DNA from 2 places in the Cupriavidus sp. CuC1 genome. Region 1 is predicted to be linked to the other one. Evidence: predicted binding sites of a transcription regulator. Region 1 holds the regulator's gene; the other holds the start of a gene.
The links. Region 1 encodes sigma-54, which starts transcription at its own class of promoters, with help from an activator protein. Its sites were predicted from a motif close to TGGCANGNAANCTGCTTT; they were not measured.

Region 1 (9,600 bases):
CTGCATCGCGGCGCGCTGGCGGTCCATGAAGTCGCGCAGCGTGTCGATGCCGCGCAGGCGCAGGATGGTGTTGCGCACGGCGGCCTCGACCAGCACGGCGAGATTTCGGCCGGCCGCCACCTGGATCTTGACCATGTGGATGGGCAGGCCGAGCACGTCGAGATACTGGGAATCGAGCGGCAGGCGCTCGAATTCGCCGTCGTTGCGGCGTACCAGCTGCACCACCAGCTTCAGCTTCATCTTGCGGCGTACCGCGGTCTCGCCAAAGATGGTCTTGATGTCGAGCAGGCCCAGGCCGCGCACTTCCAGCAGGTTCTGCAGCAGCGGCGGGCACCGGCCCTCGATGAAGTCCGGCCCGAGGCGCACGAAATCCACGGCATCGTCTGCCACCAGCCCATGTCCGCGCGAGATCAGTTCCAGGCCGAGCTCGCTCTTGCCCAGGCCGGATTCGCCCATCACCAGCACGCCCATGCCGAGGATGTCGAGGAACACGCCGTGCATGGTCACGCGCGGCGCGGAAATGCGGGACAGGTAGAGGCGCAGGTGATCGATCACCGCCGCGGAAGACACCGGCGTGGTGAACAGCGGGGTGGACGAGCGCGTGCAGCGCAGTTCCAGGTCGGGCGGCGGCTCCATGCCGTCGGCGATCACCAGGAACGGCGGCTCCAACAGGATCAGCTCGCCCATCTGGCGCTTGCGCATCTCGTCGTCGAGGCGCTGGTAATACGTGATTTCGGGCTTGCCCAGCACCTGGATCCGGTTCGGGTGGATCAGGTTCAAGTGGCCGACGAGATCGGCCGCCGACGTGGCTTCACGCGCAAACTCGACATCGAAGGCCCGGTCCGCGCCTTCCAGTCCTGCTACCCAGGAGAGTTTGATATCGGCTGCGTTGTCGTCGAAGATCGACTGCGAGGTGACGCCAGTGAGTTCCATTCGGGTGCTTTCAGGGACGGGCTTTCAGTGGCGGATCAAGGGTGCCATTGCGTCAGCAACTGGTGCACGTCGTCGGGGGTGGGCAGGGTAGCCAGTCCTTCGCGCATCTCGCGGTCGGACAGCAACTGGGCGATCTCGGAGAGAATTTCCAGATGCTGCTGGGTGGCCTGTTCGGGCACCAGCAGGAAGATCAGCAGCGCTACCGGCTTACCGTCGGGCGACTCGAAGGGGATCGGCTCGGCCAGGCGCATGAAGGCGGCCAGCGGCTGCTTCAGTCCCTTGATGCGGCCGTGGGGGATCGCAACCCCGGCGCCAAGGCCGGTGGACCCCAGCGACTCGCGGGCGAACAGGTTGTCGGTCACGGTCGCGCGCGCAACGCCATGGTTGTTCTCGAAGAGGAGCCCGGCCTGTTCGAACACGCGCTTCTTGCTGGTGACGCTGACGTCGAGGTTGATGTTGCCGGGTGGCAGCAATTTAGCCAAACGATTCATGTGGAATGCGCAGGGTTTTCTAGAAAGCAGGCCCGGGGCAAGGAGGCGTCCCGCCGGGCGGAAAGAAGATAAAAACCAAGGCCCGATGTTTCCACCGGGTGTCCCCATGCCGGTGTCGGGCGTCTGGCCATTATAGAGCAGGCCCGCTGCCGCTTTGTGCATTGCAATAGCCGAGGCGCTGAAGCGGTGCCGCATGCACGGAAATGGCCAGGCAAATCAACTATGTATGGCACAGCATACACCGGTACATATGCGTTGCGGAATCCCCTGCGTGGCCCGAAGGGGGGAGGCTGGAACGAAAAAGCCGCGCTGGGCGCGGCTTGATTCCGTTTTCAATGGACTGACACCGACGGCCCGGTATGTGGGCCGCCAGGCACGGTCATTGCTGCATCTGGGATGCGGCCATCTGGTACTTGACCGCTTCACGGTCGTGGCTTTGCACGCGATCCTTGTGGCGAATCACCTGCCGGTCGAGCTTGTCGACCAATGCGTCGATAGCGGCATACAGGTCTTCATGATGCGCTTCGACAAAGATGTCCTTGCCCTTGAGATGTAGATTGATTTCCGCGTACTGCCGCCGGTCCTTTTCTTTTGTATTGTCGACAGAGAGCAGCACACTTACGCCAATGACTTGATCGAAATGCCTGACGATACGCTCCAGTTTCGTTTCCACGTACTCACGCAGAGGGGGCGTGATGTCCAAGTGGTGTCCACTGATCTTGAAGTTCATAGCGTTTCTCCTTCTGAAAGAGCTGCATCAGGCAGGCGATGCAGCTCGGCTACAAAGTCTTACGGAGATTGACCGCGGGAATCTTGAGCGCTTCGCGGTATTTGGCAACGGTACGCCGTGCTACCACAAAGCCTTGCTCGCCGAGCAATTCGGCAATCCGGCTGTCGGACAAGGGGTTCCTAGCGTCTTCGGCTCCTATCAATTGCTTGATCAACGCACGGATTGCCGTTGATGAGGCCGCGCCGCCGGTTTCTGTGGATACGTGAGAGCCGAAAAAATACTTCAGCTCGAAAGTCCCCATCGGCGTTGCCATGTACTTATTGGTAGTCACCCGAGAGATGGTGGACTCGTGTAAACCCAGTGTATCGGCAATCTCCCGCAAAACCAAGGGGCGCATCGCAATTTCACCGTGGGTGAAGAAGTTCTTTTGACGTTCGACAATGGCTTGTGCGACGCGCAATATCGTGTCGAACCTCTGCTGGATATTCTTGATCAACCAGCGTGCTTCCTGCAGCTTTTGCTGCAGTCCCGCCGCGCCGGCATCGCCTTTTGCACCGCGCAAAATCTGCGCGTACATGTCGTTGATACGTAGCCGCGGCATCACATCCGGGTTGAGATGGGCGATCCATCCGCCGCTCAACTTTCGAACGAAAACATCGGGTACCACGAAGTCGGCTTCCGGCCGGCTGTAGGCATGGCCGGGATAGGGCGCGAGCGAGCGGATCAGTTCATGCGCCGCCTTGAGTTCCGGCTCGTCCACTTGCAGGGCTTTTTTCAGGCGCGTGTAATCGCGCACCGCCAGCAGCTCCAGGTGATTGGTGACGATGCTCAGCGCCAGTTCGCGCTGCGGATGCTTGAGCCTGCGCAGTTGCAGCGCCAGGCACTCGGCTGCGTTGCGCGCCCCGACGCCCGGTGGATCGAAGCTCTGCAGCAGCGTAAGCACGGCCTGGATCTCGTCGACCTCGAACTCGAGCTCCTCCGGCAGCTCGCTGCAGATTTCCTCGAGCGTGGCGCTCAGGTAGCCGTCATCGTCCAGGGATTCGACCAGGAAGATGGCCAGCCCTTTGTCGCGCAGGGAAATCTTGAGCGGCGCCAGCTGCTCCATGAGGTGTTCGCGCAGCGTGGGCTCGGCGTCGCGCAGCTGCATCGGTGTTTTTTCGTCGTCTTCGCCTTGCGGGCGGCGGGCGAAATCGTCCAGGCTCCAGTCGTTGCCGTAATCCTCGTTGCTGTCGGAATAGCTGTCGTCGGCTTCGGGGGCGCCATCGGGGCGGTTTTCGCTGGTGCCCTGGCCATCGGCGGGCGCTGGCGCGGGCGCGCTCTGGAGGTTCACCGAGCCGTCCGAGGACACGCGCAACGGGCTGTCGAGCCAGTCGTTCTCGCGCTCGAGCAAGGGGTTCTCGGTCAGCGCCTGTTCCACTTCCTGCTGCAGTTCAAGCGTGGACAGTTGCAGCAGCCGGATCGACTGCTGGAGTTGCGGCGTAAGCGCGAGATGCTGCGAGAGGCGGAGCTGTAGCGACGGTTTCATGCGACCTATTTTATGCCCAACTTCCGTACTGGTGGAACGGAAATTGCTATCGCTGGCGTCGCATGATCGTTTGAAGGATGAAAGGCGACACCGAAGCCGCCCGGGGGGCCGATGCGCGGCAGGCGCCGCGCGCGCCTTTACATGCGGAAGTTCTCGCCCAGGTAGACCTTGCGCACCGACTCGTTGGCGATGATGTCTTCAGGCTGGCCGGACGCCAGCACCGCGCCCTCGCTGATGATGTAGGCGTGGTCGCAGATGCCCAGCGTCTCGCGTACGTTGTGGTCGGTGATCAGCACGCCGATATTGCGCGCCTTGAGGAAGCTGACGATGCGCTGGATTTCGCCGACCGCGATCGGGTCGACGCCGGCGAAGGGCTCGTCAAGCAGGATGAAACGCGGCGCGGAGGCCAGCGCGCGGGCGATTTCCACGCGGCGGCGCTCGCCGCCGGACAGCGACAGCGCCGGGTTGTCGCGCAGGTGGGCAATCTGCAGGTCATCCAGCAGGGTGTCCAGCCGGCGCTCGATCTCGGCCTTGCCCAGGGGCTTGCCATCGTTGAGCTGCAGTTCCAGCACCGCGCGGATATTTTCCCGCACATTGAGCTTGCGGAACACCGAGGCTTCCTGCGGCAGGTAGGACAGGCCCATGCGTGCCCGCTCATGGATGGCCAGGCCGCTGATGTGCTTGTCGTCGAGCACGATATCGCCCTCGTCCAGCGCCACCAGCCCCACGATCATGTAGAACGACGTGGTCTTGCCCGCGCCGTTGGGGCCGAGCAACCCGACCACTTCGCCGCTCTTCACGTCGAGGGACACATCCTTGACCACAGTGCGCGAGCCGTAGCGCTTCTTCAGGTGGCGCACGACCAGCGTGCTGCTGTCCTTCAGGGTGGCGGGCTGGGACGGTGCGGTCTGGGTAGCGGTCATGAAGGTCAAGGCAGAATCCGTGGATTGGGGGCGTGGCGGCGTCAGGTCAGGGGTTGACGGGGGCAGGTGCCGGCTTGAGCGGCAGCGGGTTGGCTGCGGCGCCGCTGGCGGGCTGCTCCTGGCGCGGCGACAGCACGGCGCGCACGCGGCCGGACGGGCTGCCCGCGGTCGCGTTCTCGGCGCCGCCGCTGGCCGTATAGAACTCGTTGCGGCTGTCATAGGTGATCACCGCGCCACGGATCTCGTCGACCAGCTTGGCGCCGGCCAGGCGGGCCATGCGGGCGCGCCCGATCAGCTTGGACAGCTCCTGCTTGCCGTCATATTCGATGCGGTCGCCCCAGCCGTCGATGTACTCGTCGACGTTGTCGCGCTTCTGGCGGATATAGGCTTGCTTGCCGCCCTTGGAGGTCGCGACCGCGTACTGGTAGCCCTCGGGATCGGTACGGACTTCGGCCGCGTCGGATTTCAGCACCATGGTGCCCTTGGTCAGCACCACGTTGCCGGTCAGTACATAAACCTGCTTGACGTCGTCGTAGCTGGCATTGTCGGCCTCCAGGACCAGCGGCTTTTCGCGGTCGGCTTTTTCGGCGCTGGCGGGCGCGGACAACGCGAGGCCCAGGACGGCTGCCAGCGTCAGCAAAGCGGCCGTGCTGCGGCGGCGACAGGACGAAGTCGTCAGGAATGGATTCATGTTGGCGTGATGGCGGTTGACGCGGGCGGCTGGAGCCCGCGGGCGGCTTCAGGGCTACTTCGCGGGACTTGCCGGCGGCGGCACCGTAATGATGGTGCCGCGTACGTTACCCAGCAATTGTACTTCGCGAGTGACATTGTTAAAGATCAGGCCGTTGGCGGTCATCACCGACGGGCCGCGGGTCAGCTTGACAGCCTTGTCGGTCTTGACGATGTCATCGTTGACCAGCACCTGGAAATACTCCGAGGCGGCCGTCATCTTCGGATCCTTGGCGGGGTCGGTGCCCTGGGCGCGCACGATGAAGCCATTGCCGAACAGGTCGATGACCGAGCCTTCCGCGTTCATCGTGCCGCGATCGGAGTGGCCAGTGACGGGCGGGCGGTCGATTTCGTAGGAGCGCATGGCTGGGCGCGTCACCTCGTAGGTCTGGTCGTCCTCGAAGTGGATCATCTTGTCGCCGGTAAAGCGCAGCTTGGTGTTCCCGTCCTCGGCAAGCTCGGTCGCGGAAAAACGGATCATGTAGTAATCCGGCTCATGTTTCTTGCCGACCGGCCCGGTGTCCGCTTCCTTCGGGGAGTTGACCTGCACCAGCCAGAAGGTGCTGCCCGCCACCAGCGCCATCAGCAGCAGGGGCAGCGCTCGCATGGCAAGCCGGCTCAGGGAGGACAGGATTTCCCGCATAGGCATGGGCTGGCCTCAGATGACCTTGGCGCGGGTCAGGTCGTGGATGTGGAGCGCGCCGACCAGGCGCCGCTCTGCGTCGACCACCAGCATCTGGTTGACACGATTCGCCTCCATCACCTGCACGGCTTCCACGGCCAGCTGGTCCGGCCCGACGGTATGCGGCGTGCGGTGCATGACCTCGCTGATGGGTACGGTCTTCCAGTCGCGCGGGGTTTCGAGCAGGCGGCGCAGGTCGCCGTCCGTGAAGACGCCGATCAGGCGGTCGTCCGGGTCAACCACCGCGGTCATGGCCATGCCCTTGCGGGTAATTTCCATCAGGGCTTGTGCCAGCGGCGTGCTCTCGCGCACCTTGGGCACCGCGTTTCCGCTGCGCATGACGTCGCGCACGTGGGTCAGCAGCTTGCGCCCGAGCGCGCCGCCTGGATGCGAGCGGGCAAAATCTTCCTCGCCGAAGCCGCGGGCATCCAGCACGGCCACCGCGAGCGCGTCGCCCATCGCCAGTGCGGCGGTGGTGCTGGCGGTCGGGGCCAGGTTGAGCGGGCAGGCTTCTTTTTCCACGCCGGCATTGAGGTGCGCATCGGCCAGCTTGGCCAGCGTGGAGGCGGGGTTCCCGGTCACGGAGATCAGCTTGGCGCCGATGCGCTTGACGATCGGGACGATCGAAAGCAACTCGGCGGTCTCTCCGGAATTGGAAAAGGCGATCAGCACATCGTCGCGCGTGACCATGCCCAGGTCGCCGTGGCTGGCCTCGGCGGGATGCACGAAAAACGCGGGGGTGCCGGTCGAGGCCAGCGTGGCCGCGACCTTGCGGCCAATGTGGCCGGACTTGCCTATGCCGGACACGACCACGCGTCCGCTGCAATTGAGCGTCAGTTGCACGGCCTGCGCGAATCCGTCGTCCAGGCGGCCTGCGAGGGCGGCGACGGCGTCGGCTTCGATCTGGAGGGTCTCGCGAGCGAGCCGAAGTGCTCGATCCGCATTGAAATTAGCTATCATGGCGACGAAGTATACCAACGAATGCGATGGCGCTTGGGCTGTTCCTGGGATCGGGCGGCCGGGGAGGCCATCGCGCTTGCCGTAATCCACCGGCAGGGTCGCCCGCACCGGGCCGGCCCGGTGCCCGGGGCGGCGTACCCTGACCCTGTCGATGCACTCTCCGCTGGACCTTACCCTAGTCCTGCTGGCCGCCGCCGTGTTCGGCGTGGTCGCCTTTCGCATGCTGCAGTTGCCGCCCATGCTGGGGTACCTGGTCGTCGGCATCCTGATCGGGCCGCATGCGCTCGGGCTGGCCCGCGATACCGCGCAGACCAAGTACCTGGCCGAGTTCGGCGTGGTCTTCTTGATGTTTTCGATCGGCCTGGAGTTCAGCCTGGGCAAGCTCAAGGCGATGAAGCGGCAGGTGTTCGGGCTGGGCGGCTCGCAGGTGGTGCTGTCGCTGCTGGCTGTGATCCCGGCGAGCTGGGCATTCAACTGGCTGTTTCCGCTGTCCTGGCAGGCCTCTGTGGCGTTGGGCGGGGCGTTGGCCATGTCGTCCACCGCCATCGTGTCCAAGATGCTGTCGGAGCGCCTGGAGCTGGAAAGCGAGCACGGGCGCAATATCATCAGCATCCTGCTGTTCCAGGACCTGGCCGTGGTGCCGCTGCTGATCGTGATCCCGGCGCTCTCGCGCGATCCTGGCGACCTGATGATGGCGCTGGGCCTGGCCACGGTGAAGATCGTGGTGGCCCTGAGCCTGATCTTCTTCGTCGGCCAGCGCTTCATGAGCCGCTGGTTCCACATCGTGGCGGCGCGCCGCTCGCAGGAGCTGTTCATGCTCAACCTGCTGCTGGTCACGCTGGGCATGGCCGCGCTGACCGAGCGGCTTGGCCTGTCGATGGCGCTGGGCGCCTTCATGGCCGGCATGCTGATCTCCGAGACGCCTTATCGCCATCAGGTGGAGGAGGACATCAAGCCCTTCCGCGACGTGCTGCTGGGGCTGTTCTTCGTCACCATCGGCATGCTGCTCAATATCCATGTGGTGCTCGACCACCTGTGGCTGGTGCTGGCGCTGCTGGCGGTGCCCATTGTCTTCAAGCTGGTCCTGATCTCCGGCCTGGCGCGCCTGTTCGGCTCGCGCCCGGGGGTGGCGATCCGTACCGGCCTGGGCCTGGCGCAGGCCGGCGAGTTCGGCTTCGTGCTGCTTAACCAGATCGACGGCCTGAACCTGGTCGATCCCGTGCTGATCCAGGTCATCCTGGCCTCGATGCTGTTGTCGATGCTGGCGGCGCCGTTCCTGATCCAGTACAGCGACGCCATCGTGTTGCGCTTTACCGCCAACGAGTGGCTGATGCAGTCGCTCAACATGACGCGCATCGCGGCGCAGAGCCTGCAGACCGAGAAGCACGCCATCATCTGCGGGTTTGGCCGCAGCGGCCAGAACCTGGCGCAAATGCTGGAACGCGAGGGCATCACCTACGTGGCGCTGGACCTCGACCCGGACCGCGTGCGCGAAGCCGCCGGCGCGGGCGACACGGTGGTGTACGGCGATGCCGGCCGGCGCGAAGCGCTGATCGCGGCGGGCCTGCATCGCGCGGCTGCCTTGATCATCACCTACAACAACACGCCCTCGGCCCTCAAGGTGCTGCACCATGTGCAGGAACTGGAGCCGGCGCTGCCCGTGATCGTGCGCACCATGGACGATTCGGAACTCGACATCCTGCAAAAGGCCGGCGCGACCGAGGTGGTGCCGGAGAGCATCGAGGGCAGCCTGATGCTGGCCTCGCACGCGCTGGTGCTGCTGGGCGTGCCGATGCGGCGCGTGGTGCGCGGCGTGCAGGAGGCGCGCGACGCGCGCTACAGCCTGTTACGCGGCTATTTCCACGGCCGCGACGACGAGGAAGACATGGTGGAGCGCGAGTCCGTGCGGCTGCACTCCATCTCGCTCGGCCCGGAGGCCACGTCGGTGGGGCGGCGCCTGGGCGCGCTGGGGCTGGATCGTATCGGGGTGGAAGTGACGGCGGTGCGCCGGCGCGGCATCCGTGCGTTCGATCCGGAACCCGATACGGTGCTGGAGCCTGGCGATATCGTGGTGTTGCGCGGCCAGCCAGAGGCGCTGGAAGCGGCCGAGGCGCGCATGCTGGCCGGCTGAGGCTGCGCTATGCGCTCAGCGGCTGCAAGTTCAGGTTCATGCCGCCGCGCGGCTGCCGACGTGCGCCTCTTCCGCCCACGATGGCGGCAGGCCTTCTAGCACGGAGCGCGCGTCGAGCGAGCCGATCGGGACGCGCGGGTCGGCGGGAATGCGGCCTTCGCCTTGCAGCATCAGGTAGCGCAGGCAGCACACGCGCAGGAAGGACGTGAAGTTTGCCGCCTCGCCCCGGTATGCCACCAGTTCGTCGTGCAACCGGGTGATGAGCTGGCCCACGCTCATGCCGTCGCGGCGCGCCAGCGTTTCGAGCACTTCCCAGAACAGGCTTTCCAGCCGGATGCTGGTGGCCACGCCATGCAGCCGGAGCGAGCGCGACTGGCCCTGGTACGACTGCGGGGTGGCCCGGATGAAGATTTCACACATAGAAGAACTCCCGTGCGGAAAGGCCCGCGATAGCCCTCGACAGGCTCGCGGGCCGCGTTCGGTAGCCTCTAATGTA
Region 2 (9,600 bases), on a different contig from region 1:
ATGCAGCCGGGGCGGCGGCAGCCGAGGCGCGAGCGCATGGCGGTGGTGGACAAATATCGGGTCCAGGCGCACTACCTGCGCCGCCGCGCCGGGCTGGGCAAGCCGGCGCTGCTGAAGGCGGCGGCGGAGATCGGCTCGCGGGAGGCGCCAGTGACGCTGCTGCATGGCCGCGCCGATACGGTCTGCCGGCCAGCCAATGCCCTGCGTTTGCAGGCGGTCATGCCCCGGGCACGGATGGTCTGGGTACCCGGCGGACACCTGGCTTCAGGTGCCATGGCCGAGGCCGTGCGCACCGCCATCCGCGAGTCGGGTTGGCAGCGGTGATGGATCCCGCCCGCCGGGGTTTCATGGGCGCCCTGCTGGCGATGGCGCTCAATGGCGCCGGCCCGGCCGCTGTCGCTGGCCGTGTGGTGCTGGACCGGTTGCAGCCGGGTGTGTATGTGGCTCGTGCCGGCAATGCCGAGGTGGCGCGCGCCAACGCCGGGGAAGTGGTGCCGACCCTGGTCCATGTGACCGGCGCTGGCGTGCTGGTGGTCGATCCGGGCCCGCACCTGACCTGGGGGAACGGTTTGCTGGCGGCGATCCGGGCCGTGACCCCCGAGCCGGTGCGCTGGGTGGTTAACACCCATGCGCATCCGGAGAACGTACTGGCCAACGCCGCCTTGGCGTGCCTGCGGCCGCGCCCCGTGTTCCTGGCGTCGGCAGCCACCGCCAGCCTGATGGGGCAGCGCTGCGAGGCGTGCCTGGCCAGGCTTGCCGAGCAACTGGGGCCGGCCGTCATGCGAGGCACGCAGATCGTGCTGCCGGACCCCGCTTTGCGGCATGGCGACCGGCTGGCTACCGGCGGCACGGCATGGGAGGTACAGGTCCACGCGGCGGCACACAGCGCTTCGGATACGGTGCTGTATGCACCGCGGCGGCGGCTGCTATGCGTGGGCGGCCTGGCTTACCGCGAACGCGTTCCGGAGATGCAGGAGGCTTCCTTGCAGGGCTGGCGGCGCGCGCTTCGTGCACTCTCGGTCCTGCCGGCCGATGTCGTGGTGGGCACCGCGGTGGGGACGCCGGCGCAGATGTTGGCGCCGACGCTGGCTTATCTCGATGCGCTGGCCGAGGGCATTGCCGGCGCGCTGGCAGCGGGCGGCGACGCGGCGCGGATGCCCGGCCCGGCGGCAGGCAAGCCCTACTGCCGTTGGCGCTATTTCGCTTCGCGCCACCCCTTGAACGTGCAGCACGCCTGGCGCGAGCTGGAGGACCTGTGGATGCACGGCGAGCCGCTGGCCTGAGCGCCGCCCGCGGCGTAGCGGGTGTTGGGGGCAAGTGCGCACGGACCGCGCCCCACCAGGGGTAGCGACCGGCGCTTAGGGGGCGCTCAGCCTTCGTGATGGGGCAGCGCGCTGGCCTCATCCATTTTCCGGTAGACCGTGTTGCGCGAGATGCCCAGCGCCTTGGCTGCTGCGGAGATATTGCCGTGGTGCGCCTTGACCGCGGCGATGACGGCCAGCGATTCGACGTCGGCCAGGCGGGTCGGTTGGGCGCGCGGCGCCATTTCCAAGGCGCAAGTGCGATCCGGTGGGGCGTCCGGTGCCACCGCAGCGCCGGGGGGCACGCTGGCGACCCGGCGCGCCTGCCGGTCTTCCAGGAAGTCATCGGGCAGGTGGTCCTCGGTGATCTCGGTCTCGCCTTCGGCCATCAGCCGCGCGGTGCGCAGCAAGTTGCCAAGCTGGCGGATATTGCCCGGCCAGTGATAGGTGCGGAACATCTCCATCACCGATTCACTGATGCGCAGCACACTGGCTTCCTGGCCCTCGTGCAACAACTTGTTGGCCACTACATCAAGGTCGCTGCGTTCGCGCAACGCCGGCAACCGCACCACGAGGCCGTTCAGGCGATAGTAAAGGTCTTCCCGGAACAGGCCATTTGCTACCTGATCGCGCATATTGCGATTGGTGGCGCAAACCACCGAAACATCGACATGGATCACCTTGCTGCTGCCCAGCGGCGTGATCGCGCGCTCCTGAAGCGCACGCAGCATGCGCGCCTGCAGGTGCAGCGGCATATCGCCGATTTCGTCGAGGAATAGGGTGCCCCCGTTGGCGAGCAGCATCTTGCCGATGCCGCCCTTCTTGCGGGCGCCGGTGAAGGCGCCTTCCTCGTAGCCGAACAGCTCGGATTCGATCAGCGTCTCGGGAATCGATGCGCAGTTGACCGCAATGAAGGGCCCGGCATGGCGCGGGCTGTCGGCGTGGATGGCGCGCGCCAGCAGTTCCTTGCCGGTGCCGGTTTCCCCCAGCACCATAACGGGAATATCCTTTCCGATTACCTTACGCAGCTTGGTGATGACGCCCTTGATCTGGGCGTCGCCGGTGTCGAGGTCGTCCAGGCCGGCGCACCGCTGCGCCGGGGCTGTGGCCGGGCGGCGGGGCAGGGCGGCGGCTTCATGCATGCCGTGCGCTTCCCGCGCCTCGGCACCGCCACTGTCGATGGCACCGCCGGGAACGGTGGCAGTGGATGCCTTCCACTGAATGCGCGCACTGACCTTGACACCGCTCGGAAGCGGCAAGCGTACTATGCCTGCGGGCGCCCTGCGCTCTGTGTCGAACAATTGCGACATCGACAGGCCGAACAGCGAAGAGAACGTGTGCGCGTGCAGTGCGCTAACCGACAACCCGAGCTGGAACTGCGCGCTACGGTTGGCGGAGAGGAAGCGGCCGCCCGGCGTAAAGGAGGCGATGCCTTCGACCAGGGTGCCGATGAACTCGGCGCGGGAGTGGAAGCGCACGCAGACCATGTCCTGGAAGGCATTGGCAAAGAGCTGGTTCTCGATCATTTGCGCGGACATCCGCACCAGCGCCATGGTGTGCTTGTGGAATCCGCGCTGATCGCCCGTTACATCCAGCGCGCCGACGGTCTTGCCGTAGGCGTCGAGGATGGGCATGCAAGAGCAGGTGAGGAAGCGGTTGGCCTCCAGGAAATGCTCCGCGCCGTGTACCAGCGTGGCCTTGTTCTCGGCCAGCGCGGTGCCGATGGCATTGGTGCCGCGGCTTTCCTCCGACCACAGCGCTCCGGGCTGCAAGGCCACCTTGTTGGCCTTGGCCAGGAAATCGTCATCGCCCAGCGAGTGCAGGATCAGGCCGGCGGCGTCCGTCAGGATCACCATGCTCTGCGTGTTGACGATCTGGTCATAGAGCGTCTCCATCACCGGCAGAGCGTAGGTGAACAGCGACTGGCTGCGCTCTATCTGGGTCTTCAGCTCGCTCTGCAGCACCGGGCAGAAGTCCGGCGACTCATAGGGACGCAAGCCATAGGACTCGGAACGCTGGTGGGCCTGGGCGATCAGGTCGGGCCGGTTGCCCTCCTCCGCGCTGGCCGATGCGGCCGGCGTGGCGACGGGCTCATGCTGGCCGGCGGCCGCTTGGAAAGTCATTTTCTGTCTCCTGTGGAAATCGCCCGCGATCTGTGCGCGGGTCGCGCCGGGTCCTGGCGTGGTCGACAGGGCCCGGAAGTGTTGCGTCATGAAGCAAAACGCTTGCCAGGTGTTGCATTCCAGGGCACTTGTTCAGGAATGCTGCGCTGCACGCCAGCCATTTGCCGGGGCCGGGGCCGGTTTATGGCCCACATAGCGCTTGGTATGGCTTTTGCGGAAGTCACCTCCAAAACATGGTTCAACGACTGGAGGTGACCCTGATGAAAACACCACGCCGCATGCTTGTCCTGCTCTCGGTCTGCACGCTTTTGTCCGGGGCGATCCCCGCGACTGTCTCCGCCCATGGCGACGTCACGCCGCAAGCCGTGGATACCAAGACACTACCTCAACTAGGTGAGCAATGGCGTCCGGATAATCCATACCGGACCGGAGATGCGCAGCAAGAAGCCATGCGTATCGGTACGTCGGCCTACAATCAGAACTGCGCGCGCTGCCATGGGCTGGAAGCGGTGTCGGGCGGCATCGCGCCGGACCTGCGCAAGCTCGACGGCGATTGCACGTCGCTGGCCGACGCGAAGAAGAAGCAGGCGTGCATGGGCGAGATCTCGCAGTACTTCACCACCACCGTGCGCAAGGGGCGCACTCGCGACGGCCGGGTCTACATGCCGCCGTTCGAAGGCGTGCTGAGCCAGGAAGCGGTCTGGGCGATCAAGACCTATCTGGAATCGCGGCGCGAATAAGGGTGTTGGCCCCCCGGCGCCCAAGGGCGTTGAGCCGGAAACCGGACGGCATTGCCGGCCTGATCCAGGAATGACTGGATTCACGGATTCACGGATTCACGATCAATACAAGAGACCAGGAGACTTCCCATGCGCGCCTGTCCTGTCCGGGACGCCGCTCCGTCCAAGCCCGTCCCATTGCCTTCCCGTCGCCTGGGCGGCGCCCTGTTGGCGCTCGCAGCGCTGCTTTGCGCACAGCCCTCGCTGGCGGATATGGCGAAGATCCGCCAGAGCGGTACCTTGAAGGTCGCGGTCTATAAAGGCCTGCCGCCATTCTCTACCGAGCAGGGCAACCCGCTGCCCGGCATTGACGTCGCGCTGGCCAAGGCCCTTGGCAAGCAGATGGGGCTGTCCGTATCGCTGCTGCCCTTCGATGCCGATGAGAACATGTCGGACGACTTGCGCAGTATGGTCTGGCGTGGCCACTACCTGGGCTACGGGCCGGCGGACGTGATGCTGCACGTGCCGGTCGACCGCGCGTTCATGCGCGAGAACGACAAGGCGCTGATCTTTGCGCCTTACCACCGCGAGATGTTCGTGCTGGTTCATGACCGGGAGCGCATTCCCGAGGTCCGGCACCTGGAGGACCTGGCCGGCCAGCCGACCGGCGCGGAGGCGGGCTCGGCCGGCGCCAACGCTCTGCTGTCAGGGGCGCAGGGCGCGCTGCGCGACAAGGTGAAGATCTATGCCGGAGCCGATGTGGCCCTGCGCGCGTTGTTTGCCGGTGAGATCGCCGCTGCAATGGTCACGCGCGCCCAATACGAAAGCGCACTGAAGGCGTCCGGCCAGTCTGCCGCGCGCTTTGCCACGGTGGACGTGGCTTCGCCACTGCTGCCCGCGCGCGGCTGGGCCATCGGCATGGCCGTCAAGGCCGACGAGCGCGAGCTTGCCGATTCGTTGCGCAACGCGCTGGATGAGCTCCGCCGCAGCGGCGAGCTGCAGCAGATCTTCGCGCAGTACGGTGTGTCGTTGCAAACGCCATGAGATTCTCCTGCTGTTGGGCGTGCGGAACTCGACCTGGCATCAAGTGAGGATTGGCCAAAGGGTAGGGCGCGCAGCCTCTCAAGGTCATGGCCGTTGAAGTGATCGAGCGCAAAGCGGTGCCAGCGGCTCGGCCTGTAATGGTCCTCTGGCGCGTGTCTCGGAAATGGCCCTGGGGGCCGGCTGCCACCTGACTACTCGAACGTCACATCTTTACTACACTTCAGGAGAGCGGATCCCGTCATCCGACGCAATGCTGGAAGTCTTGTTTGGTGGGCCTCCATCAGCGTTGGTCCCGAGCCAACGCTCGAGCAAGCGCTGGTTACGACACTCCACGCGACACCCGCGCAAGCCGGTACCCGGCGGGTATGCTCCGGTCCGCGTCACTAGGGAGCTTTGGGATGGCTGGGAATATCCGTAAGCAGACCGGTAATGGCGAACAAAAGCCAATTGCACTCGCTTTGCAGGGCGGCGGGATGCACGGTGCGTTTACGTGGGGAGTCCTTGACCGGTTGCTCGAAGATGGGAGATTTGCCATCGAAGGCGTCAGTGCAACGAGTGCGGGGGCGATGAATGCCGCCGTGCTCGCCTACGGTCTGCTGCAAGGCGGGCACGACCGGGCGCGCGAGGCGCTGCACGAATTCTGGCTCGCCATCGCGCAATCGGCAGAGAGGTATAGCCCGCTGCGTTGGATGCCGTGGCTGAAAGGGTCGCATAGCTTTGGGCTGAACCACTCGCCCTTGTATGCGATGGCGGACATCGTTCTTCGTATCCTGTCGCCATACCAGTTCAATCCCGATAACATGAATCCGCTGCGGGATGTGCTGGAGAAGCAGGTCGATTTTGCGGTGTTACGCAAGCAATGCCCGATACAGCTTTATCTGTGTGCGACCAATGTTGAGACCAGCAGAATACGCATCTTTTCGAGCGAGGACATTTGCGTTGAAGCCGTGCTGGCTTCCGCCTGTCCGCCAACCCTGTTCCAGGCTGTGTCAATCGATGGTGAGTACTTTTGGGATGGCGGCTATGTTGGCAATCCGGCCATTTTCCCGCTGATCTATCACTGCAATACAAGCGATGTCGTGATTGTCCACATCAATCCGATCGTACGCCATGGCGTGCCAACCACTGCCGCCGAAATCCTCAATCGCGTCAACGAAGTGAGCTTCAACTCATCGCTCATGCGAGAGATGCGCGCGATTGCCTTCGTGACTTCGCTCATCCAGCGAGGCAAGGTCGAGCGGGGCGAGATGAAGGAAATGCTGATTCACTCAATCAGGTCCGATGAGACGATGAGCGCTCTCGGTGTGTCGAGCAAGTACAACGCAGACTGGGACTTCCTTTGCGACCTGCGTGACAAGGGGAGGACTGAGGCCGATGCATGGATCAAAGAAAACTACGAGAATGTCGGCCAGCGCTCGAGCATTGACATCGGAAAGGAATTCCTTTGAGGGCTACGATTGGGCCACCGATGAATTGGCAGGGTAACTCACGGGGCCACCGGATCGTCATTGGTGGGTTGTCCCCCGCTCTCCAATCGGGAGGGCCATCGCTTCAGGTCAGATCAGCCAGTAGTGCCTTGGCTTGTTGCCAGTCGGCGACGTCAAAGCCCTCGCTGAAGGCTCCATGGATCGCGGTCAGGGTCTGGCGCGCGGCGTCCATCTTTCCCTGGCGTCGCCATAGCTGGGCCAGGCTCAGCGCGGCTTGCAACTCCAGTGACCTGGCACCCTGATCGCGGGCGACGGCGATTGCCTTGTGAAAACAAGCCTCAGCGTCTTCGCGGCCGGCGAACGCGCGGGATCCCACGCTCGACTGCTGGAGTATCAGTTCGCCTTTGAGCCGATGCAGCGTCGCTTCGTCAAGCCGCTCTCCCGTCTCTTCCGTCAAGGCTAGAGCCTCGGTCAGCGCCTCCAGTCCGGCGTGGAGGTCCCCGGCTGTCCGATAGGCTTCAGCGAGCAGAGCCAGTAGGTTCGGCCTTCCCAGTGCCGCGCCAGTCACCTCGTAGGCGGTGAGGCCCTGGTGAATCTGGGCAATTCCCTGCTCATGCCTACCGTGTTCGGCCAGCGCCCAGCCTTGCAGGACTGTTCCCCACGCGAGATAAATGGGAAACCCCTGATCACCCGAGACAGCGATGGCGGCCTCAGCGTACTCGCGGGTCAATTGCACCTCACGCCGACATCGGTGCACTTCGGCCGCGAAGACAAGGCAAAGTGCGAGGTTAAAGGCGTCAGGGCGCTGCTTGGCCAGAGCCAATGCCTCGTGGCAGCGCGTGCGAGCCAGATCCGGCAGGCCCAGATACCAAAGAATCCAACCCAACGTGCTCCTGGCATGTACGGCTGGGTCTCGCCCATAACCCAGAAGAAAGGCATAGGCCGGCTGGTCCGGGCGGTGCAGTGCCAGCACCTGCTCCATGTGGCTGCGGGCCACACTGAGCTGGCCCAGACGGAATGTGGTCGCCCCGAGCACGCGATGCGCCTCCGCGAGCTGCTCCGGCTTCTGCGTATCCAGAGCCATGCCAAGCAGCCGTTCCCCAAGCGGCTGCGCAACCTTGTACTGCGCCCGCAATTGATAGAACGCCCATAGTCCAAGCTGCGCCGAGAAGAAATATGGCGTTTGCCCACCTTGTTCGCACAATGCCAGCGCGCGCCTGTAAGTTGCCTCCACTTCCGGGGCGGCCTGACCCCGGGTGGCAATCAAGGCCGGCCCGAGCGTTAGTAGCAGCGTGAGTTCCTCGCATGCGCGCTCGGGAGTGTCGGGCAGTCGCTTGAGCAATTCAACGGCTGTGCTGAGGTGATGCATCGCTTCGCCCTGGGCAGAACGCTCGAGGGCCTGCTGGCCGGCACAGTGCAGGTACTTCACTGCCTTCGGGATGTTGCCGCTATGGCTGTAATGGTGTGCGAGCTCGCTGCAGTAGTCCTTTAACCGACTCCCGAACAGGGTCTCGATGGCCTCGGCGGTGCGCTCGTGAAGCGCGCTGCGTCGCTCGGTAAGCAGGGAGTTGCCGGCAACTTCCTGAGTGAGTGCGTGCTTGAAAGCGTACTCCACATCCGGGAATGCGGGTCGCTCGTAAATGAAATCGCCCGCCCGCAGGTCGGCGAGAAGAGGGCGCAGCTTGTCGTCATCCAGCGCGGTGACGTGCTGGATGAGACTCAAAGGAAATTCCTTGCCGATCACGGCCAGGCTCTGCAGCAGTTCCTTCTGGACGAGGGGGAGCCGATCGATGCGGGCTGCAAGCACGCCCTGGACGGTGGTGGGGATATGCAGTGAGGTAGGCGCCGTCTCAATGCGGTAGCACCCGGGCTGGCCAAGCAGGGCTTTCTCCTCGACCAGGGTCTGGACCACTTCCTCCATAAAGAATGGGTTGCCTTCGGTCTTGTCCAGGATGAGCCGTTTCAGGGGTGCGAGAGCGCGATCATCGCCAAGCAGCGCGGTGAGCAGTCCCTGGGCTTCGGTCGGGCCCAGAGGCTCCAGATGCAGTTGGACGTAATAGCCTCTGGGGTCCCAGTCATGGGAGTACTCCGGACGGTAGTTGACAAGCAGGACGATCCTCGCACCCGGCACATAGTCGATGAGGATATTGAGGAAGGCCTCGGTTTCGCTGTCCAGCCATTGCAGGTCTTCGAAAAGGAGTTCGAGCGGCTGGTTGAGGCTTTCGCGGACCAGCAGGCTTGCAATCGCTTCGAACGTGCGCTGGCGCCGGATGGCAGCGTCCATGGTCGGCAGTGCTGAGCCGGGCTCGACGGATCCGAGCAGGTAGAGCAGGTAGGGCAAATGGTCTTCCAGCGCCCGCTCCAGGGTGAGTAGCTTGCCGGTGACCTTCTCACGGCAGCTTCGATCGTTGTCCTGCGGGGTGATTTGAAAGTAATTTCTCAGCAGCTCGATCAGCGGCAAATAGGCAAAGGCCTTGCCGTGCGAAACCGAGAACGTCTCCAGCACAAGGCAGCCTTGCTGTGATCGTGCCTTGAACTCGTGGAATAGCCGCGATTTTCCTACCCCGGCCTCGCCCACCACCCCGACGACTTGTCCATGCCCTGCCTTGGCCAGCTCCAAGGCGTTGTGCAATTGTTCCATTTCGCTCTGGCGTCCCACAAAGCGGGCCAGACCGCGGTGCGCCGCCACTTGCATGCGCGTGCGCAATGCCCCGAGGCCCAGTACCTCATAGACCGCAAGCGGATCCCGGACGCCTTTTACGTGGGTGGTCCCCAGCGCCTTGAATTCGAAATACCCCTCGGTGAGCTTATGGGTAGACTCGCTGACGAGGATGGACGCCGGTGTGGCAATGCCTTCCATGCGCGAGGCGATGTGGATTGTGTGGCCCACAGGATCGTAGTCCGTGTGCAGGTCGTCCGTGCGGATCGAGCGCACCAACACCTCGCCGGTGTGGACACCGACGCGGATCTGAAGCGGTATGCCTTT

Region 2: pedF (cytochrome c-550 PedF) is a predicted target of sigma-54. The motif match lies at 3,609-3,626, and genes of this name have one in related genera.

Annotation. Positions count from the first base shown of each region.
Region 1 covers NZ_JBIUHC010000222.1:2,411-12,010, forward strand. Annotated here, with positions in the region: gene hprK (HPr(Ser) kinase/phosphatase) at 1-933, opposite strand, end outside; gene ptsN (PTS IIA-like nitrogen regulatory protein PtsN) at 969-1,424, opposite strand; gene hpf (ribosome hibernation-promoting factor, HPF/YfiA family) at 1,804-2,154, opposite strand; gene ACGLHR_RS47240 (RNA polymerase factor sigma-54) at 2,204-3,679, opposite strand; gene lptB (LPS export ABC transporter ATP-binding protein) at 3,817-4,602, opposite strand; gene lptA (lipopolysaccharide transport periplasmic protein LptA) at 4,649-5,293, opposite strand; gene lptC (LPS export ABC transporter periplasmic protein LptC) at 5,348-5,974, opposite strand; gene ACGLHR_RS47260 (KpsF/GutQ family sugar-phosphate isomerase) at 5,990-6,973, opposite strand; gene ACGLHR_RS47265 (monovalent cation:proton antiporter-2 (CPA2) family protein) at 7,125-9,104, shown strand; gene ACGLHR_RS47270 (ribbon-helix-helix domain-containing protein) at 9,141-9,524, opposite strand; gene ACGLHR_RS47275 (DJ-1/PfpI family protein) at 9,593-9,600, opposite strand, start outside.
Region 2 covers NZ_JBIUHC010000029.1:33,907-43,506, forward strand. Annotated here, with positions in the region: gene ACGLHR_RS15000 (alpha/beta fold hydrolase) at 1-324, shown strand, start outside; gene ACGLHR_RS15005 (MBL fold metallo-hydrolase) at 324-1,283, shown strand; gene ACGLHR_RS15010 (sigma-54-dependent Fis family transcriptional regulator) at 1,370-3,424, opposite strand; gene pedF (cytochrome c-550 PedF) at 3,685-4,164, shown strand; gene ACGLHR_RS15020 (substrate-binding periplasmic protein) at 4,294-5,187, shown strand; gene ACGLHR_RS15025 (patatin-like phospholipase family protein) at 5,586-6,635, shown strand; gene ACGLHR_RS15030 (adenylate/guanylate cyclase domain-containing protein) at 6,739-9,600, opposite strand, start outside.